Regions from separate parts of the Stenotrophomonas sp. SBJS02 genome, predicted to be linked through region 2. Evidence: riboswitches for the same ligand, from Rfam matches in the RefSeq annotation. Region 2 holds a riboswitch; the other holds the start of a gene.

Region 1 (10,817 bases), 1.1 Mb from region 2:
CGGGCTTTCTTCGTACAGGCTCTGGAAGGTCTTGGAGAGGTACCAGCTGGAGAAGTTGGTCAGCTCGGCCAGCTCACCGATCCGCACCACGCGGTGGCTGTTGCCCTCCAGGTAGAGCCGCGCGCGCTGCATGCGCCCGAACACCTGGCGCTTGCGGCTGCGCGAACGCCCTGGGCAGCGCTGCACGTTCTCGGCCAGGCCCCGCTGGAGGCTGGCCAGATGCAGCAGCAGGGGCCGCAGAGCCTGGGCGGGCTGGCCACTGGCCAACGCATCGCGCCACAGCCGCAGGCCGACCCGCGCGTCACTGCGCCCCATCCGGCCGCGGCCGGCATACAGGCCACAGTCGGCCATCTCGGTCAGCACCCGCAGCGCTTCGACATTCAGGTTCAATCCCACGCAGAGCCCGTTGCGGCCCGCCTGCACCAACGGTCGGGATTCCTTCTCGAAGGCGATCCACTCGCCCTGACGCAACCGGAAGCGACCTTCCTTGGCCTCCACCCAGGAACTGCCACGAACCTGCATCCAGACCGTGAAGTTGTTCCCCGCGGTCTGCAGGCTGCCCAGCCGGGCAACCCCCAGGCAGGTGGGCGCCACGTCATCAAGGGCCTTGTCGAGGGAAACGGTTTGGCCACGATCGGCCAGCGAGAGTTGACGCATGGGGGCACCACGGATTTGCCAAGTACAGGCCTCCGTTTTGCCCAATCGGGCGGCAGCGTGTCAGGAAAGACAGCCGAGATCGCCACGAATTCGCGGCGAAAACCACACGAAAGAATTACGAAGAAAAATTCTTCTTCAAAATCAATATTCTGGAGATCGCCGGGAACAGTGCCGGGGCTTGCTCTGGCAGCCGCATGACGCCGATGTCTGCACCGTCACTGACCGCCAGGGCCACATACAGCTCGCGCCCATCGGCGCTGGCACTGATTCCATTGCCTGCACTGAGCCGCTGCGGGTCGAGGCAGCGCTCCGGCGTCTCGGTTCCCGCCTCGATCCTGACCAGGGTCGTGCCGCACTGGGTGGAGGTTCCGAGGTAACCGACGCCACCACTGCCGGCAACGGTCCAGGTGCGGTAGCGCCAGCGGCTCGGCCGGTCTTCACTGATCTGGCGCACGCTGGCCGACGACAACGCAGGATCGACCGACCACAGTCCACCGGCGGCAAGGCGCGTGAACAGGATCCGTCCGCTGCCGCGATCGAAGCGAGCCTGCGACACCCCATCGATGCTGGCCAACCGACGCCACGGTTGCGTGCTGCGATCAAACAGGCTCAAGCGGGTGCGCTGGTCCGCGTCGCGCTCGACCACCAGCAGCTGATTCTCGGTTGCCGCGTACAACGCCTGCAACGGTTGTTCCGCAGGCACCGGTAATGGCTGCAGGCGCTCATCGCGTGGTGAGATTTCATAGACCACCGTGCGCCCGTGCTCATCACGTCCCACCACCAGCAGGTGGCGGCTGTCGGCGGACCAGTCCGGTGCCTGCCGTCCCTCCGGCCGCAGGCCCTCGATCGGCCGCAGCGAATCCGGCCGCTGCATGTCCGCCCACCACAGGGCGAAACTGCCGGAACGATCGGAGGTGAAAACCAGTTGCCGACCATCGGGGGCGGCCATCGGCTGGCCGTCACGGCCACTGGAGGCAAACAGGCGCTCGGCGTGTCCTCCCTCGGTGGGCACCTTGAACACCCCGAACTGCGCACGCCGGTGAACGAACGCCAATACGCCGCCATGCCGCGAGACCGCGGGCCACTGCGCATCGTCCAGGCCCGCGTCGCGCAGCGTACGGCGCTCAACGTCGAGGTAATACAGGCGCACTTCGCTGTCGACGCGACGGCCGAATACGATGGTGCGTCCATCCCCCAGCCAGGCCCAGCCTCGCTGTTCCGCTGCTTCGTTGGTCAGCTGCTCCGGAGTACCGCCGTTGGCGGGCATCCGCCACAGATCACCCATCTGTGGATTGCGCACGAACACCAGCCACTTGCCGTCGGGCGAATAACGCGGCGCGTAGTCGAAGTCATCGGCATCGACGCTGTAGTCCAGGTCGCGCCATTGGCCACTGGCCAGGTCGAGCACGCGGATGCCGCGATGCGCGTAGCGCCCGACCATGCTGCCGAACACCAGCCCACGGCCGTCCGGGTCCAGTCGAAGCTGAGCAGTTCGGTGCCGTCACAACGGGTGGCCTGGCGCAGGGCCCCACCCGTGGCACTGGCGATCAGCACCTGGCAGCCACCATCGGCACTGAACCGCGCAAACGCGATCTCGCGCCCATCCGGCGACCAGCTCGGGAAACGATCACTGGCACCGGCCGGGGGCACCAACAACTGGCGGGCGGGCGCATTGCCAGACGTCTGCACCTTGATTGCTCCGCCGCCGTTGCCGTCCTCATTGGCGCCTTCGTAGGCAACCTGGGAACCATCCGGCGAAAGCGTTGGATACGTCTCGAACCCACTGGTCGCGGTGATCAGCCGGTACGGCCGCTGCGGGCTGCCGATCACACGGACACCGTTCTCGACAGCCTCGTCCACCGGTGAACTTGCCGCCGGAGCACGCCGCAGCAACAGCATCGTCAGCACGATCACCGTCACGAGCATCAAAATGCCGGTGGCCAGCAATACCTGGCGCCGCACCTGCCGCCATGTCCGGCGCAGACCCGGCACTGGCAACGCAGCACCGTCCGGGGCCGCAGCCACGGCGGCTGCCAATGGCAAGGACGGATCGGCCAACTCGACGATGTCCATGACAGGCTCGGGCGTGTCCAGCACCTGCACCGGCACCAACAAGCGGTAGCCGCTCTTGGCGATGGTCTCGATGTAGGCCTGCCCGTTGTCTTCGTCGTTGGCAAACGCCTTGCGCAGCTGGGTGACCGCCTGGGTCAGCACGTCGTTGGTGGGCAGCGTGTCGGGCCACACCTCGGCAAACAGCTCCTCGCGGGTAAACACCCGCCCCGGCTGCCGCAGCAACACTCGCAGCACACCCAGTGCCTTTGGCGTGAGCCGGCGTGGACGACGCGCACCCGCAACCTCGACCTCTCGCGAGGACAAGGTAACGACGCATTCGCCAACCTGGATACGGTCAGCGTCGGGCGGCTGTATTTCGCTGCTGTTCATTTTCCGATATACAGTAGGGACGGGCCTGGGCAGGTTTCACCAGCGATACCGTCCCCCTGCAGGGACAACAAAAAGCCAGATTCCGCACAAAGCATCGGCGCATACCGCAAAAACAATTACGCATACGAATATTAGCCTATGCCGGTTACCCCGCCTATGACGGGGTCGACACTCAGGCTCTCTCTCGCCGACGCATTCACATAATGTGCATCACCATTCGCGCCCTCTTGGGCGCGATATTTTTATCTTGCGTTCATTTTCACACGCGTCGCAGCATCGTCAATCCGACCAGCCGCGACACCACAAGCGCGACGTACATCACCCCTGCGAACTGCTCCAGCATTACCAAAGCCCGCGCTTGCGGATGCAGCGGTACTACATCGCTTAATCCCACCCCGGACAGCAAGCTGAAGCTCAGATAAAGCAGCTCCATCCAACTGCGCTGATCACCACCGCCGGTGCCGTGGAAACTGCCCGGATACCACTGCTGGCAGACGGCGAAAGCAAACGCGAAGGCCCAGGCCAGCAAGGTGAAGGTCGCTCCCGCAGCGAACAGTTCGTCCCGGGTGACTTTATGGTCCTGCAGCATGTAGGCGATCAACGCGCCCGCCGTATAGAAGTACAGCAGGCTCTCCAGCAGCTGCGCAGTGGTGAGCAGGCCGGTGCGATCCAACAGCGCGCCAGCCAGCGAGAACACCACCGAGGGAATGGCCAGCAGCAACGCCAGCCAGGTGCCCAGCGGACTGCGCTGGACCACCCACAGCGCCAGGCCGAGTACCGCCATGCCGAACATGCCCAGCGCCGCCCGGCCACCGGCGGTGTCATCGAGGGCGGGATACAGCAGCACCGCGATCAACTGTGCGGCCAACAGCCAGGCCGAAGGATGGCGGCGGGCGATGGCCAGCCAGCGGGTGGTCATGGCAACGGGCATGGCGTCCTTTCCCCTGGGCGATGCGCGGAGGATAGCCGGGCGCGGCGTGATGAACGGTAGTGCCGGCCATTGGCCGGCACTACCCGTTACGCATCACCCCTGGTGGTAGACCTCGGCACCGGCCGCGCGGAACTCCTCCGACTTCTCCTTCATGCCGGCCTCGGCGTAGTCGCGTACGTCCTGGGTGATTTTCATCGAACAGAAGTGCGGACCGCACATCGAGCAGAAGTGCGCCAGCTTGTGCGCATCCTTCGGGAGGGTCTCGTCGTGGAACTCCTTGGCCTTCTCCGGATCCAGGCCAAGGTGGAACTGGTCTTCCCAGCGGAACTCGAAGCGCGCCTTGCTCAATGCGTTGTCGCGCACCTGCGCACCCGGATGGCCCTTGGCCAGATCAGCCGCATGCGCGGCGATGCGGTAGGCCATGATGCCGTCGCGCACATCCTGGCGGTTGGGCAGGCCGAGATGCTCCTTCGGCGTCACGTAGCAGAGCATGGCCGTACCGAACCAGCCGATCATCGCCGCGCCGATCGCGCTGGTGATGTGGTCGTAGCCGGGCGCGATATCGGTGGTCAGCGGCCCCAGCGTGTAGAACGGCGCCTCGCCACACTCACGCAGCTGCTTGTCCATGTTCTCCTTGATCAGCTGCATCGGCACGTGGCCGGGGCCTTCGATCATAGTCTGCACATCGTGCTTCCAGGCAATCTTCGTCAGCTCACCCAACGTTTCCAGCTCACCGAACTGCGCGGCGTCGTTGGCATCGGCGATGCAGCCCGGGCGCAGGCCGTCTCCCAGCGAGAAGGTTACGTCGTAGGCCTTCATGATCTCGCAGATGTCTTCGAAATGCGTGTAGAGGAAGTTCTCCTTGTGGTGCGCCAGGCACCACTTGGCCATGATCGAGCCACCGCGGCTGACGATGCCGGTCACGCGCTTGGCAGTGAGCGGCACATAGCGCAGCAGCACGCCGGCATGGATGGTGAAGTAGTCCACGCCCTGCTCGGCCTGCTCGATCAGCGTGTCGCGGAAGATCTCCCAGGTAAGTGCCTCGGCACGGCCATCGACCTTTTCCAGCGCCTGGTAGATCGGCACGGTACCGATCGCCACCGGCGAGTTGCGGATGATCCACTCGCGGGTTTCGTGGATGTGCTTGCCGGTGGACAGGTCCATCACCGTGTCACCGCCCCAGCGGATCGCCCACACCAGCTTCTCCACTTCCTCGGCAATGCCCGAAGAGACGGCGCTGTTGCCGATGTTGGCGTTGATCTTGGTCAGGAAATTGCGGCCGATGATCATCGGCTCGCTTTCCGGGTGGTTGATGTTGTTGGGCAGCACCGCACGGCCACGGGCGATTTCGTCGCGCACGAATTCCGGGGTGATGATCTTCTGGATCGACGCGCCGAACGCCTCGCCCGGGTGCTGCTGCAGCAGGCCGGCATCGCGGATCGCGTCCAGCCGCTGGTTTTCGCGGATGGCGACGAATTCCATTTCCGGCGTGACGATGCCGCGGCGCGCGTAGTGCATCTGGGTGACGTTGGCGCCTGCACGCGCACGGCGTGGCAGGCTGCGCGCGGGGAAGCGTACCGCATCAAGCTTCGGGTCATGCTCGCGATCGCGGCCGAACGATGAACTCAGTCCTTCGAGCTGCTCGGTATCACCGCGCTCTTCCACCCAGCCGCGACGCAGTTCCGGCAAACCGGCGGACAGATCGATGCGCACCTCGGGATCGGTGTACGGGCCCGACGTGTCGTAAACGGTCACCGGTGCATTCTCTTCACCACCGAACAAGGTCGGCGTGCGGGTCAGCGCGATCTCGCGCATCGGCACCTGCAGATCCGGGCGTGACCCGGGCACGTGGATCTTGCGCGAGCCGGGAATGGGCCGGGTCACGGATTCGGAGAGTTGCTGGGCCTGTTGCTGCAGGGCGGAGAGCTGTGCGTTCATCGGGCATCGTCCAGGAAGGTCAGGGACGAAGCGGCGGCGCACTGCGCCCGCGCACGAACGGTCCTTGGGCGGAGTCCGGGCACGGCTGCACTGCAAAGCTTCCCTACGCCGGTATGAGCCGGATCAGGTTCCAAGGGACTGTCTCAACCGTGGCCACATGGCCGCGGTACCCCCGCTTCTTGGTGTGCATTAGAGCATAGAACGCACTGCAGCTCCTGGCTGTTCCAGCCACGCACGACGTGGATCCGCTGTTTCTGTATTAACAGAACCGTGACATCGCATTCAGTAACGTGCACGCGCATCGTGCCGCTGCGGCCGGTGTTTCCTCGCCGCCTTCGCGGCCCCTGCCCGGTCTGTGCTGCATGTCGCCGGCCCCTCGCAGCAAGCGCTGCTCGCTCCCCTCAATCCCTTGATCGGAGAAGCCCCTTCATGGTGTTTCGCGTTTCCATCGCACTGGTTCTGCTGCTGGTGCTGCTCGCCGGTGTTGCACCCGGCCCCTTCAATACCGTGGTGCAGAGCATCCTCGGCGAACTCATCCGCGGCATCGGCTGGCTGTACCTGCTGGTCGTGTTCCTGGCGCTTGTGTTCCTGATGTATCTGGCCTTTGGCCGCTTCGGCAACCTGCGCATCGGTGGCGAAGACGCCGAACCGGAGTTCTCGCGGGCCAGCTGGATGTCGATGCTGTTCGCCGCTGGCATGGGCATCGGTCTGGTGTTCTGGGGCGCCGCCGAGCCCATTTCGCACTTCAGCAAGCCACCGGAAGGGCTGGCACCTGAAAGCATGGACGCTGCGCGTGCTGCCATGCGCTACGTGTTCTTCCATTGGGGCCTGCACCCCTGGGCCATCTATGCGCTGATCGGCCTGGCAATGGCCTGGTTCCAGTTCAACCGCAACGGCCGTGGGTTGGTCAGTGACATGCTGCAGCCGATCATCGGCCGCCACCACCGCGGCTGGATCGGCCGCGTGGTCAACATCGCTGCCGTCGTCGCCACTGCGATTGGTGTCGCTACCACGCTGGGCTTCGGCACCATCCAGATCGCCGCCGGCATGGAGCGCGTGTTCGGCCTGCACGCAGGGCCCCCGCTGCAGCTGGTGATCATTGCGGTGGCGTTCGTGCTCTACATGGCTTCCACGCTCAGCGGCGTCGACCGCGGCGTCAAATGGCTGTCCAATTTCAATCTGGCGTTGGCCGCCGTGCTGTTGCTGCTGGTGCTCGTGCTCGGCCCGACCGGTGCGATCTTCAACACGTTCACCACCACGCTGGGCTCCTACCTCAACCAACTGGTGACGATGAGCCTGCGCATGTCGCCGTTCTCATCCAGCACCTGGGTGGCCGACTGGACGATCTTCTACTGGGCCTGGTGGATTTCCTGGGCGCCTTCGTGGGTTCATTCATCGCGCGCATCTCGCGCGGGCGCAGCGTGCGCGAGTTCGTGATCGGCGTGGTGCTGGCACCGACGCTGCTGGGCTTCTTCTGGTTCTCGGTGTTTGGCGGTACCGCGATCTGGATGCAGATCTTCGGCCAGGCCGATCTGATGCAGGCACTGGGCAATGGCTATGAGACGGTGCTGTTCACGATGTTCGACAGCATGCCGCTGCCGTTGCTGCTGTCGTGCATCGCGCTGGTGCTGCTGATGATCTTCTTCGTGACCTCGGCCGACTCGGCGGTGCTGGTGCTGGCCAGCATGTCCACCGATGAAGCCGGCGATCCGCCACCCAAGCGCAAGCTGGCCTGGGGCGTGGGCGTGGCGCTGATTGCCGGCGCACTGCTGCTGGCCGGCGGCCTGGATGCGCTGCAGGGCATGATCACCATTGCGGCGTTGCCGTTTGCGCTGCTGATGGTGCTGGTGATGGTGTCGCTGTACCGGGTGCTGGACCAGGAGTACACGCGGGAGCGGCGGCAGGCGCAGCGCCAGCGGCATATGATCGATGCGTGGATCGCACGCGAGATGGCCGCGCAGGAGGAGACCCAGGCGGAGGCCGCACGCGCGCACGATCAGGATTGAGGGGGGTTTTGCAGCCTGCGGCTGCACCGCTTTTCTCAAGCAACGACAACAGCAACCTCAAAAGCAGCTCTGGGTTGCTGCTGGTTTGGCGGGGCGGTGTGGGCTGGCAGGACACGCCGCCCCACCCCCGACAGTTTCCGTGTGACGGTGGGTTTTCCACGCTATGCGTGGATGAGGTGTATCGGAAAACAAGAAGGGGTCGGATCCGTTTTCCTGCGGAAAACGGATCCGACCCCAACCCACAGCACGCGGCTGTTGCCTTTGCTCTTGCTCTTGCTCTTCTTTTTTCTTTTCCTGCGGTGACGGACACGAAAACTGTCCGTGGCCGGGCGGATGGGTTGGCTGGGGGCGTGAGCCGCATGGGCCCGAGGCATGCCTCGGGCGGGTTGGGCAGGACGCCCAACCCCGGTCTTGCCGTGTGCGCAGGACAGCGCACACGAGCAAGCGGCGACCGAGCCTACAGGGACGTATTCACGGCGCCCCCCAGACAATCCACCCGCCCGGCCAAGCCAAGCATCGCTGAACCATCACCGCAGAGGGGGCTCAGCCCGGTGGCCGGGAAACCTCAGTACCCCGCCGCCTGCCCGTCCTTGCGGCTCTCCGAAGCGCCGTAGTAAACCCCGGTCTCGGGATCGCGCATGATCGCCTGGTACCCACCATACGGACCGTCGGCGAACACGATGCGATGCCCCTTGCGCATCAGCGCACGCACCGTCTCGTACGGGAAGCCGGTTTCCAGATTCACTTCACCACCATCGGTCATCGCCGTGGCCTGACCCGTCGGTTCAGTCGAGCCTTCGTGCTGGATGCGCGGTGCATCACCGGCTTCCTGCAGGTTCATGCCGAAGTCCACCAGGTTCATCACGATCTGCGCGTGGCCCTGCGGCTGCATCGCGCCGCCCATCACGCCGAAGCTGGCATACGGCTTGCCGCCCTTGGTGATGAAGGCCGGAATGATGGTCTGGAAGGGGCGCTTGCCCGGCGCGTAGCCGTTGGGATGGTTCTTCTGCAGCACGAACATCTCGCCGCGGTCCTGCAGGATGAAACCCAGACCGGGCGGTGCCATGCCGCTGCCCATGCCACGGTAGTTGGACTGGATCAGCGAGACCATCATGCCGTCGGCGTCGGCCACGGTCATGTAGATCGTGTCGCCCTCCTCCAGCTGCTTCGGCGTGCCCGGCTGCACTTCCTTCAACGCCTTTTCCATCGAGATCAGCGCGCGGCGCTGCGCGGCGTATTCCTTGGAGATCAGCTTCTGCACCGGTGCCGGCTGGAACGCCATGTCGGCGTAGAAGCGTGCACGGTCGGCGAAGGCCAGCTTCTTCGCTTCAACGAACAGGTGCACATGCTCCGGTGAACCAAACGGGATCTTCGAGAAGTCGTAGCCTTCCAGCACGTTGAGGATCTGCAGCGCGGCAATGCCCTGGCTGTTCGGCGGCAGTTCCCACACGTCGTAGCCACGGTAGTTGCTGCTGACCGGTTCGACCCATTCGCCATGGTGATCGGCCATGTCCTGATAGCTCAGGTAGCCACCGTTGGCCTTGAAGTAGTCGCCGATGGTGCGGGCGATGTCACCCTTGTAGAAGGCGTCGCGTCCGCCATCGGCGATCTTCTGCAGCGTGCTGGCCAGATTCGGGTTCTTCCACATCTCGCCCTTGCGCGGGGCGTGGCCGTTGATCGTGAACTGCTCCTTGAAGCCCGGGTACTGCGACAGCTTGGGTACCGAGCGGTCCCAGTAGTAGGCGATCACTTCAGCCACCGGGTGGCCCTCGCGGGCGTAGCGGATGGCCGGCGCCAGGTTGTCGGCCATCGGCTTGCGACCGAAGCGGTCGTGCAGTGCGAACCAGCCGTCGACCGCGCCAGGTACCGACACCGGCAGCGGGCCGGTGGCCGGGATGTCCTTCAGGCCACGGCGCTGGAACTCGGCCAGGGTGAGCGACTTCGGCGAGCGCCCCGAGCCGTTGTAGCCATAGAGCTTCTGCGTCTTCGGGTCCCAGACGATGGCGAACAGGTCGCCGCCGATGCCGTTGCCGGTGGGCTCCATCAGGCCCAGCGCTGCGTTGGCCGCGATGGCGGCATCCACCGCCGAGCCACCGCCCTTCATCACGTCCAGCGCGATCTGGGTGGCCAGCGGCTGCGAGGTGGCGGCCATCGCATGGGGGGCGATCACCTCCGAACGGGTGGCGAAGGTGTGGCCGGTAATGCGGTCGGCGGCAAAGGACAGCGCGGGCACTGCAGCCAGCACGGCGGCGGCGAGCAGGGAACGGGCAAGGCGTCGGGACACGGTCGGGTTCCGATGGAAGGGTGGTTCCCCGATCTTCGCCGCTACGGCCTTCACGCGGCATCGGGCAGAGGTCATGGACGTCGATCTTGGGGGCGAAAATCCGCCGGATTCCGCGCAAAAACGGCTCTGAAAGGAGTGAATTCGGGTTCACTGAAACACTTTCAGAGGCAACCATCCTTGTGCCGCAAGCGATTGCGCTGGATGCACTGGAAACCGATAAAAAATCCGTCGCGAGGGTTGACATCGCCGAAACGGCTATGTTTCTCTCGATCACATGTTGCATTACAACACGCCACCGCGAACCCACATCGAAGCCGCCGACACCGGCGCCGCCTCGCTGCGTTCGATTCTTGTGCTCGTACTTATTACCCAACCAACAAGTGCGGGACGAGCCAGCGTGTAAGCAACAAACACACCGGAACTCATCAAAACCCGCACCCGCCCAGGTGCGGGTTTTTTCATTTCAGGACCTGGTTTCAGACGCAACCACCATGAACACCGCCAACTTCAAAACCTGGACCAGCACCACCACGACACCTCGTAGTGGCTGTGCCTGTGC
Region 2 (10,817 bases):
CCGCCAACCCGGAAGGGCTGTCGCTGCCGGAAGCCACCATCGTGGGTGAGGAAGACCCGGAGCATGCCGGCGGCAGCTACGTGGTGGTGCAGAAGTACCTGCACAATCTTGATGCCTGGCGCGCACAGAAGACCGAGGCGCAGGAAGCGATCATCGGCCGCACCAAGCACGACAACATCGAGCTGGATGATGCGCCGGCCGATGCGCAGAAGTCGCACAAGACGCTGTGCACCATCGAGGATGCTGACGGCGAGCACGAGATCCTGCGCGACAACATGCCGTTCGCCAACCCGGGTCGCGGCGAGTACGGCACCTACTTCATCGGCTACACGCGCCGCCTGTGGGTGATCGAGAAGATGCTCGAGCGCATGTTCATCGGCAATCCCGCGCCACTGCACGACCGCATCCTTGATTTCTCCACCGCCACCACCGGCGTGACCTTTTTCGCGCCCTCGCGCAAGGTGCTGGCCGATCTGGGCGATTGATCGCGCCTCTCGTTCTTGCGCATGCTACTGGCCGCTCTGTTCCAGTAGATCCACGCCATGCGTGGATGGCGCACACGTTGCCCGTAGTAGCCACGCATGGCGTGGCTCTACTGTGCCGCCATCTGCCTGTCATCTACCGCGCCGACCATCTGCCGTTGGATGCGAGTGCAGGAGGCGGGCGATGGCCATGACCGGAAACAGGAGCGGCGCACGCCGCGGGTGGAAGCGGCTGGCCGCGTTGTTCGGTGCGCTGGCACTGGGGAGCGCTGCGGTGTCCGCGCAGGAAGCCCCTGCGCACTGGATGGCCTACGCCGCCGCCGTGGGGGGGCAGCTGCAGCAGCGCCTGCAGCAGGAGCAGGACCCGCAGGCGCAGCGCGTGCTGGAATGGCTGCAGGCACATCCGGACGCACCGACGCCGCTATCGGTGAGCGTGTGGATCGCGGCGGATGGCCGCATCTCGAAGCTGGAATTCGACAGCCTGGGTGATGCCCAGGTCGACGCCGACCTGCGCGCGACGCTGCAGGCCGCGCCGTTGCAGGCGGCCCCACCGGCCGACATGCGCCAGCCGCTGCGGCTGGGTCTGGCCCTGACCCCGTAGATCCACGCCATGCGTGGATGGCGCGCCGATTGCCCCTAACAGCCCCGCATGGCGTGGCTCTACCGGGTTGCCACCTGCGGTTCACGCGCGGCGGCGCTCCATGCGCGCAGGCCGAATACGGCCAGGCCGAGGAAGAACACGTACAGCGCGGCGGTCACGTGCAGCGACTTGAACAGGTACGCACCCACATAGACCACGTCCACCGCGATCCACACCCACCAGCAGGCCACGTGGCGGCGCGCCTGCCACCACTGGCCGACCAGGCTCAGCGCGGTCAGCATCGCGTCCAGCCAGGGCAGTGCGGCATCAGTGAAGGTGTGCATGGCCGCACCCAGCGCCACGCCACCGCACAGGCCGATGGCCAGGTCGCGCAGCAGCTTGCCGCGCGCCAGCGGCACGATGCGGATGCTGCCTTCATCGGCGGCGTGCTGCCGCCAGTTGAGCCAGCCATAGACCAGGAAGCCGCCGAAGGCGACCTGCAGCAGGGTGTCCGAGTACAGCTTGGCCTCGGCGAACACCAGACCGTACAGCGTCACCGACAGCAGGCCCACCGGCCACGCTGCCAGCCGGCGCCGGGCCATCAGCCAGACGCCGAGGATGCTGCTCAGCGCGGCGGTCCACTCCAGCATCACGCCGCTCACAGCGCGAACGTCACCGACAGGCGGGCCTGTCGCGGTGCACCGGGGAACAGGTAGTAGTCACCACCGCTGCTGCCGGTATCGCGCCAGTAGAAGCGGTTGAACACGTTGTCCACCGACAGGTTCCAGGTCACTGCGCGCTCATGCAGGCGATGCTGGAAACGCAGGCCGGCATCGAACACCGAGTAGTCCGGTGCGCGCACCCCACCGTCGGCGCGGGCGACATTGGCACCGGCATAGCGCCAGCCACCGGTCACATCCAGGCCCTGCACGAACGGCAGCGCATAGGCCAGGTGCACGCTGGCGCGCACCTTCGGCACGTTCACCAGCTGATGGCCTTCATAGGCCGGCGTGCCGGTGTCGCGCGCGCGCGCCTGCAGCACGCTGGCGCTGGCCACGATCTGCAGCGCATCGGTCAGCTGGCCGTTGGCGGTCAGCTCCAGGCCGGTGTGGGTCTGCGTGCCTTCTTCGATGAAGGTGTAGCCGACGTCGCTGTTGTCCGGCTTGGCGTACTGGTACGGCTGCGAAATGCGGAACACCGCCGCGCCCAGCGTCAGCGCCTCGACCGGCACGTACTTCACGCCCACTTCCAGCTGCCGCGACTGCACCGACGGCAGGAAGGTGTCGGCGTTGCTGGTCCAGAACGGCGCTTCCTGGCCCAGCGAAATGCCGCGCACGTAGCTGGCATAGGCATTGAGCTGGTCGGTGGCCTTCCACACCACCGCAGTCTGCGGCAGGAAGCGAGAAAGGCGGCTGTGCCGCTGCGGGGTGCCACGCTTGTCGTAGGCGCGCTCGTCCAGGCGCACGAAGCGGCCACCCGCCAGCCACTGCCAGTCATCGCCGAAGCTCATCCGGTCCAGCGCGAAGAACGCGGTCTGGCCGCTGTCCAGGCGACGTGCGGACGGGCCCGGCATCTTCGGCGACGGCGCGAACACCGGCACCGGTGCGTCGTGGATGTTGGTGGTGCCAACGTACTCGTTGACGCTCGGGCGCCTGTCCACGGTGCGGCGGAAGTAGTCGGCGCCGAGGGTCAGCTCATGGCCGACGCTGCCGGTCTCGAAGCGGCCACGCAGTTCGGCACGGGCCTGCTGGTTGCGGCGGGTATCGTCCGGGCTGCGGTAGTCGTAGACGTCGTAGTCGCCGTTGGGCGCGAAGTAGTTGCCCGGCACGCTGCCATCGGCGCACTGCACGGCGTAGTAGCAGCCGTAGGCGAAGGCGACGTTGTCATCGATCACCGAGCGGCTGTGGCCGACCGAGACGCGCGACTGCCAGGTCTCGTTGAAGTCGTAGGTGTGCAGGGCGGTGATGTTGGTGCTGGCGATATCCACCGGCCGCTGCCACGGCTGGTAGCCGAGCAGGTGCTCGCGGTCGACGCCGCGCGGCAGGTCGCGTGCGCCCAGCAGCTGGTAACCGGACACCGAACGCTGCGAGCTGGTCTGGTAGTTGGCGTCCACCTCCAGCTTGCCGCGCTCGCCGATCAGCCAGTCGGCGGCCAGCGAATAGAAATTGCGGCGGCCATCGGCGTGCTCGACATAGGAATTGCTGGAATCCCATGCGGCATTCAGGCGCAGGCCGAAGCGCGGGGTGATCCAGTGGCCGACATCGACAGCGACGTAGCGCGAGCCTTCCGAGTCGGTACCGAGCGTGGCGGTGCGCATTTCGGCCGGGCGCTTGCCGATGTAGTTGATGATGCCGCCGGGTGCCATCACGCCTGCGGCCAGGCCGGCTTCACCCTTGAGGATCTCAACCGACTGCACGTTCTCCAGCGCCAGGCGCTGTTCGCCGGCGATGGACAGGCCGTTGAAGCGATAGCCGGTGGCGGCGTCAAGGGCGAAGCCACGGATGGCGATGTTCTGGTAGTAACCCACCGGTGCATACGCATCACCCAGCGAGGCATCGTTGCTGGCCAGCTCGGACAATGAACGCACCTGACGACGGTCGAGGTAATCGCGCTCGAGCACGTTCACCGAGGCCGGCGTGTCCTTCCAGCTGCCGCCACCGAAGGCGTTTACGCGCGAGGTATCGGCCTTCGGTTTGCCGGCCTGCACGCGCACCGCCGCCAGCTCGGTGGGCGAGCGCTCGGCGCCGGTGGCAGCCACATCAGGGGACGCCTCGGCCTCGCGGGCATGCAGCGGCAGCGCGGCGCAGAGGGCGAGGAAGAGCAGGGTGGGGCGCAGGCAGCGGTTCATTCGGTTCGTCTTCGGACAACAAGGGAGACGAAGCGACGGCGCGCAGGTGCACCGGCCCATGACGGGGGTGTGGCTGCGGCTCAAAGCTCCCTACGCCGGTGCAAACCGGATCAGGTTCCAAGGGACTCTCTCAGCCTGGCAGATCCAGGCACCCCCGCTTCAGGTGACCATTTCACTACAAATGGTACGGATTTGCGAGTCGGTGCCCTTCAGGCTGCCGCGTGCAGCGCCTGCAGCAGTGCCTGCCCCGGCGCGCTGTGGAACCATGCCGGATGCCCCAGCATGAAGGGCTGCCAGGCCACATCCGCGTTCGCGGTCGAACCATGATGCCTTCGAAGTACTCCACTTCGGACAGTGCGAAGTCGAAATGGACCATCGGCAGCAGGTCGGCCAGCAGGTGCACGCGTGCCGCCGACAACGGCAGCGCCTGGCGATAGCCGTCGAGCAACGCCAGCGCGATATCGATGCGCACCGCCTGCATGCCGCGCTCCAGTTCCAGCCACGCCACCGCATTGCGCTCGATCGCGGTGGCGAGGTCGAACAGTGCGCTGGTGGGCGAGGCCAGGCCGAAATCCAGCACGGTACCGACCTGCCCATCGCGCCACAGCAGGTTGGAAACGTGCCAGTCGTTGTGCGCCCACAGCCGTGGCTCGTCGCGCAGGCGCTGGGCCAGGCCGGCATGCCATGGCAGCACGTCACGCTGCAGCTGCACTTCCCACGGAATGCGCGCCAGATAGCGGGCCAGCCCGGGGCGCTCATGCAGCCCTGCCTTGATGGCCGCGATCGGATCGTCGGCGCGGATCAGATCGTCGCGCGCGACCAGCACATGGGTGCTGCGCTGGGGCGCGTGATAGCTGGCCGAGGCAAGGTGCAGCTGTGCGAGTGCGCGCCCGGCTTCGCGGGCCTGCGCAACATCGGTCAGCAGCGACCACGACACCGCGTCGCGGTACAGGTCGTCGCCCACGCCGACATCGTGCAGTTCAAACGTCCATTCGCCGTGTTCGACCGCGGTGTGGCCATCAACCGCCGGCAGCACCTGCACCACCGGCGCGCCGGCGGCGGCGAGATGGGCGATGAAGCGGTGTTCTTCTTCCAGGCAGGCCGCGCTGCGCACGCTGTGGTGGTGGCGCTTGATGAACACCGCACCGTCCACGCCGTCGACGATGGCGGCGGCCGACAGCGGCCGTGGGCTGTGCCAGCGCGGTTGGCTGTGCCCGCCCAGCTGCGGGTAACGCGTACTCAGCCACGCGATGTCCGCCGCGCTGATCGGTGGCCAGTCGGCAGGGACCTCGTCGTTGTTGAGGCCCTGCACGCGATGGGAGGAAGACGTCATGCCGCAGCCCCGGTGGGGAAAGTCACATCCAAGGCTGCGCATTCAACGCCATGCACGCGGCCAACGCAAACGGGCGGGTCATCGACCCGCCCGTCCGTGCATCGGCATGGAGGATGCCGTCCTGCTTACCAGCCGCGATGGCGACCGCGGTCGTGGTAGTAGCGGTTGTCGTAGTAACGCTCGCGCTGCCAGCGGCGGTCGTCGCCACGGTCGTAGTAGCCGCTGCGGTAATAGCCACGATCGTACCGGCGGTCGTAACGGTCGTTGTAGTAGCGGTTGTCGTAATAGCGACGGTCGCGACGATCGGAGGTGGTCAGGTTGCCGATCGCACCGCCGGCCACGGCACCGCCGACAGTGGCGGCGGGATCACCGTTGGAGAGCAGGTTGCCGGCCACGCCACCGACCACGGCGCCGACCAGGGTGCGCTTGTCCTTCCTCGACATCGCGCTGGCATCGCTGACCACGGCCACACCGGCCACCAGAGCCAGAGCCATCGCCAGACCACGGAAGCTGAGTGCGGAAGTACTGAGCATGTTCGTTCTCCTGTGAGGTGCATGCCACGCTGGGCAGGGAGGGCGCGGGGCGCCCCGGCTGCCGTGGTGTCCACGCTGGCGTTCCAACATTGCCGGAACATTGCCTGGTCCACCGTGCGGCTTGCGCATTCATCTAGCGGCAGGCGGCATGAAGCAAGGCTGAAAGCGGCCCCGGCCGCTCAGCTGGCAGAAAGGGAAAAGGCCACGCCGGCGTGGCCCTCCCTTCTCTGCCAAGGCGCTGCGGGCTTAGACGCCCATCGCCTTCTGTGCCTGCCGGGCCTGCTCCTGCTGGGCGTCCTGCTGCGGGTGCAGCACGTTCGGCGCACCCTGCACCGCGCCGCTGCTGAGCGCCAGGCTCTGTTCGCTGGCCGCCCGCGTCTCCACCGCGACGCGGCTGGCCGCCGGGTCACCGATCGTGCCCTGCACGGCGAACAGACGCTCGCCGTTCGGGCTGGGAACCACCGAGTCGATACGCTGCAGGCCGGCAGCATGCGCCTCCTTGGTCAGGGCTGCGGCGGCGCTTTCCAGCGCGTGGCGATCCTTGAAGGTGCCTGCCGGCATCAGCTCCAGACCCTTGCTGGCCTGGATGAACAACGGATTGCGTGGGTGCCGTTCGTCGTTGAGCAACGGCCGTTCGCGTGCGTCCTTGATCGCTTCCAGGGTCTTCGCCCCGACAATGCCGTCGGCCACCAGGCCGTTGTCCTTCTGCAGCTGGCGCACCGCCGCGTCGGTGTTGCGGCCGAAGCGGCCATCCTCGACCAGCGGCTTGCCGTCGGCACCGACGTAGCCGAGGTGGCCCAGCTGCTCCTGCACCTTGCGCACGCCTTCGCTGTGCGCACCCTGCTTGTACAGTTCGGCGTGCGGGGTGGCAGCGGCCTTGTGCTCGGCCGCTGGCTTGCCCTGGGTCTGCTCGTGCGACTGGGTGCGGTTTTCCAGCAGGTCGCGCGCCTTGGACAGCGGATCGGAGGCGTACAGCTTCCAGTTCGGGTGGTCCTTCACCTGCTTGAGGTAGTCCTCCACCGGCATGGTGTGCACGCCCTTGCTGCCGGTGGACTGGCTGATCAGCAGTTTGTCGGTGTTGGGGTCGCGCACCACCATCACGATGTGGTCGATGCCGTTCCAGTGCTCGTGGCGGGTCCTGGCCGTATCCAGGCCGATGATCATGCCTTCCTTCAGCGCATCGGGCTTCAGGACCGCGTCGCGGTCCAGCAGCACGCCGGACTGGTCGAACGCCTTGCGCACTATGCCGCCGGAACCCAGGTTGCCCAGGTCGATGCGGTCGGCCTTGCTGAACACCGCGTGCCCGGCCTTCTGGTTGATCTCGTCCATGGTCCGGTTCTGCAGCGTGCCGACCCAGCCGGAACAGTCGATGTAACCCTGCTCCACGTTCTTGCCGGTCTTGCCCGGTACGTATAGTGCGTGACCCGGAATGTTGATGGCGTACTTCACGTGGTCGTACTTCAGGCCTGCGTCGTAGGCGGCCTGCAGTTCAATGCCCGGCTTCGGCGCGGCGGCCGCCGTTGCGGTTGCCGCCAGCGCGGCTGCGCCCGCCGCCACAGCTGCGCTGGCCTGTGCAGGCGCTGCCGGGGACTGGCCCTGGCCCTGCGCCACCGTCTGCGGGGCAATGTTCTTTTCCGGGATGCTGATCGCCGCGTACTTGTGGATGTAGTAGCTGGAGAACGTCCGCGCCAGGTCGCCGTCGTTCATGCCGCGCATCTCGGCCAGCGTGTGGCCGGTCAGCGCCTTGGCATCGGAACCGATCTGGTTGAGCACGTTGCGGCGCATGTTGATCTCTTCGCCATGGCCGTTGCGCACCACGCCGAAGGTGCCGGTGGCGATGGCCGTCTGCACCGAGCCATAGCCGGCGCTGCCCTGCTGGTGGGCCAGGTACAGATCCAGGCCGGTTGGCGTCGCTCCGCCGGACAGGTACGGCTGGCCCGTGCGTTCGTTGCGGCGCGCCATCGAGTCCAGGTTGTCCTGGTACATCTGCGCGGCCGCTTCGGTGTTGCGGGTGGGGTCGAACTCGTGGCCGGTCAGGTGGTACTGGCGCGCGGAACCGGGCACGAACTGGAACAGGCCCTTGGCACCGGACGAGGTGTTGTGGGCGCGCTCGTTGAAGCTGCCGCCGGTCTCGATGTGCGCGAAGCGCATGAAGTCATCGACCGGGATGCCCTTGTGCCGGGCAACCTGCTCGACGATGTCCAGGACTTCCTTTCTGCTGTAGTCATGCTGTGCCATGACGTTTTCCTCGGGGTTGATGGAGCGGCGCATGCCGCGAATCGCCAACCGGACTCATCCGTGAGTCAAGAACATGTCGGTCAACAGGTAACCCGCGCGTGGCGGGTGCTATCAGGGCGCGACGTACTGCTGGGTCGCGCTGTCGAAGGTGTAGTGCACGGCGTCGCCGGCACCCAGAGCGCGGGTCTTGCCGGGGGCTTCGATGGTGGTGCCCTTGAAGGTCACGGTCAGTCGCGGCAGGCCGTTGCCGTCGGCAACGAAGGCCAGTTCGCCATCGCTGTCGGTGCAGGGCATCACGTTGCCTTCGTCGCAGGCCGCGCTGTTGTCCTCACCGGTGCGCACCGAGCCGACATAGCGCCACACCTTGCTGTCCACGTCGTCTTCGCTGCGCTTGGGGTTGAACAGCAGCAGCGCATAGCCGGTGCTGCTGATGCCACGGTCGAAGCTGCTGGTCGGCACCGCCAGCAGCAGGCGGCCGTCGGTGGTGCGATGTTCAAGCGGCTTGCGCCGGGTATCGACATCGTCGGCCTTGTCGTACGCGCCCAGTGCGCCGATGGTCCATTCCTGGCCACGGAACTTCCATGGCTTCCTGGCGTCGGTGCCGGCCAGCACGAAGGTGGCCTCGGCGAGGTTGGCGCGGTCGTCCGGACCGGCCGGCGTCTGCTCGCCCGGCTTGCCGTAGTGCTCGCGGGTATCCCAGGAGAAACCCGTGTAGTACGTGGTGCCATCAAGAGTGAAGGTGTGGCCGAACCAGAAGGTCGCCACGCTGCCGTTCTGGACCTCGTAGGAGGTCGCGCCATCGCCGTCCACCTGGTAGGTGAAATACATCACGGTCGGCGCGTCGGGCGGGATGACGGCGGCATCGGGGGTGGGGGTCTGCATCGGGGCAACATCCTGTCGGGGCGCATTGGCAGCCTGCGCAGGGGCGCCAGGCTGGGAGGACGAGGGGGCCGGATCGGCGGCGCTGCAGGCGGCAGCGGAAAGAGAGACGAGCAGGCACGCCGCGAATGCGCGCAGGGGCCGCAACGGCAGGGTCCAACGTAGCTCAGGGGGGTGATGCATGCGCCTCTCCATGGTCAGCGTTGCCGGGCCAGACGGCCGGCAGGAAACCGCACCCCATCCACCAGGGACGGGAGCGAGGACATGAGCCGGTCGATTCCTTCGACCTCGCATTGAGAACTCATGCCGGGCCATCTTGGCACAGATCCGCGGCACATCAAAGAGGGCGGTGGCTGGCCTCCGGCGTGTGAGCCGGCTCTCAGATCCTGCCGTCACGCAGGTAGTCGAACAGTTCGGCGTCGCCTTTCAGGCCCAGCTTGAGCATGGCGTCACCCTTCTGCCGGCTGATGGTGCTGACGCTCTTGTGCAGCTGCAGCGAGATTTCCTTCACCGTCATGCCGGTGCCAAGCAGCCGCAGCACCTCCACCTCGCGCGGCGACAGCGGCTTGCCGTCGCCCTCGCGCATGCGCCAGCTGCCGGCGGTCTCGACCCGCTCGCGCAGGCTGCGGCTGATATAGGGCTGGCCACGATAGACCGCCTGGATGGCCTGCGGCAGTTCGTCCATCGACGAGCTCTTGTCGACCAGGCCGAGCACGCCGCTGTCGAGCACCATGCGCAGGATGGCCAGGTTGTTGGAGACGCTGAGCATCAATACCGGCAGGTCGGGATGGCGGCGGCGGATCATGCCGATCATGGCGAAGCCATCGGCCTGGGGGCTGCCGGGCATGGAGTAGTCGGTGACCAGCAGGTCGCAGGGCTGGCTGCCAAGCAGGGCCATCAGCGCCTGTGCACTGTCGGCTTCGCCGACCACGCGGCCTACCCCGCTCGATTCGATGACGGCGCGGGTACCGATACGGACCACCGGGTGGTCGTCTGCGATGATGATGCGCAAGCTCATGCTCTAGTATGGCCACCGGGCTGGCTGGGCCGCGACCATCGCGGTCCCTGGCAGGATTCTAGGAGATCGTCGCCGATGCGTAGCTGGGCTGTTCGCGGACTGGTCCTGCTGCTGGTCCTGCTGGCGCTGCCGGCAGCGTTGGCGCAGGCCGTTCCTGGCCTCCTGCCGCTCAGTCCCCTGCAGCGCGAGTACCTGGCCACCCATCCGAGCATCGTCGTGGGGCAGTATGACAGCGGCTGGCCACCATTCGAGTCACTCCGTGATGGCCAGCAGGTGGGTCTGGGCCCGGATTATCTGTCGCTTCTTGCCCGTCAGTTGGGTGTGAAGGTCGAGGCCCGTCGTTTTCCGGATTGGACCTCCGTGCTGGATGCGGCATGTCGTGGCGAGATCGATGTGGTGATGAATGTCGGTCTGAGTGCCGACCGCACCCGCTGCATGGTCTATACCGCCGCCTATGGCGAGGCACCGCTGGCTCTGGTGGGCCGCCCCGACGACCTGCGTGCCTCGGACAATCCCGATCTGGATGGACTGCGGGTGGTGATCGAGCAGGACTTCCTGACCGGTCCGCAGGTGCGCGCGCGTTTTCCGCAGGCCCGTCAGCTTGTCGCAAACAGCTCGTTGGCGGCACTCGAGATGGTCAGAGACGACAAAGCTGATGTCTATATCGGCAATGCCTATGTCGCCACCGAACTGATCGCCACCCAGCGCCTGCAGGGCGTGGTGTTGCTGCGGCCGAGCGATCTGCCTCCCGAACGCCTGCACTTCGGTGTACCCAACAGCAAGCAGCCATTGGCCGAAGCGCTGGACCTCGCGCTGGCGGCAACCAGCCAGTCGCAACGGGAGGCGCTGGCACAACGCTGGCTGCCGCCGCCGCAGTGGTCGGCATCGGCGCAGCTGGCGCTGAGC

The links. Region 2 has a riboswitch for thiamine pyrophosphate ahead of FQS62_RS00900 (TonB-dependent receptor). Riboswitches for the same ligand answer to the same signal wherever they lie in the genome.
Region 1: another riboswitch for thiamine pyrophosphate. It lies ahead of thiC (phosphomethylpyrimidine synthase ThiC); the one in region 2 lies ahead of FQS62_RS00900 (TonB-dependent receptor).

The regions. Positions count from the first base shown of each region.
Region 1 covers NZ_CP109812.1:3,969,948-3,980,764, forward strand. The annotation lists gene FQS62_RS18365 (helix-turn-helix transcriptional regulator) at 1-657, opposite strand, end outside; partial or broken gene FQS62_RS18370 (winged helix-turn-helix domain-containing protein) at 773-3,099, opposite strand; gene FQS62_RS18375 (ion channel) at 3,359-4,030, opposite strand; gene thiC (phosphomethylpyrimidine synthase ThiC) at 4,124-5,968, opposite strand; TPP riboswitch at 6,051-6,152, opposite strand; partial or broken gene FQS62_RS18385 (BCCT family transporter) at 6,398-7,974, shown strand; gene ggt (gamma-glutamyltransferase) at 8,540-10,258, opposite strand; gene FQS62_RS18395 (hypothetical protein) at 10,345-10,817, shown strand, end outside.
Region 2 covers NZ_CP109812.1:193,229-204,045, forward strand. The annotation lists gene FQS62_RS00885 (Dyp-type peroxidase) at 1-485, shown strand, start outside; gene FQS62_RS00890 (hypothetical protein) at 667-1,083, shown strand; gene pnuC (nicotinamide riboside transporter PnuC) at 1,143-1,712, opposite strand; gene FQS62_RS00900 (TonB-dependent receptor) at 1,721-3,910, opposite strand; TPP riboswitch at 3,981-4,076, opposite strand; partial or broken gene FQS62_RS00905 (phosphotransferase) at 4,120-5,243, opposite strand; gene FQS62_RS00910 (glycine zipper 2TM domain-containing protein) at 5,369-5,776, opposite strand; gene FQS62_RS00915 (peptidoglycan-binding protein) at 6,023-8,014, opposite strand; gene FQS62_RS00920 (hypothetical protein) at 8,126-8,896, opposite strand; gene FQS62_RS00925 (response regulator) at 9,273-9,911, opposite strand; gene FQS62_RS00930 (ATP-binding protein) at 9,987-10,817, shown strand, end outside.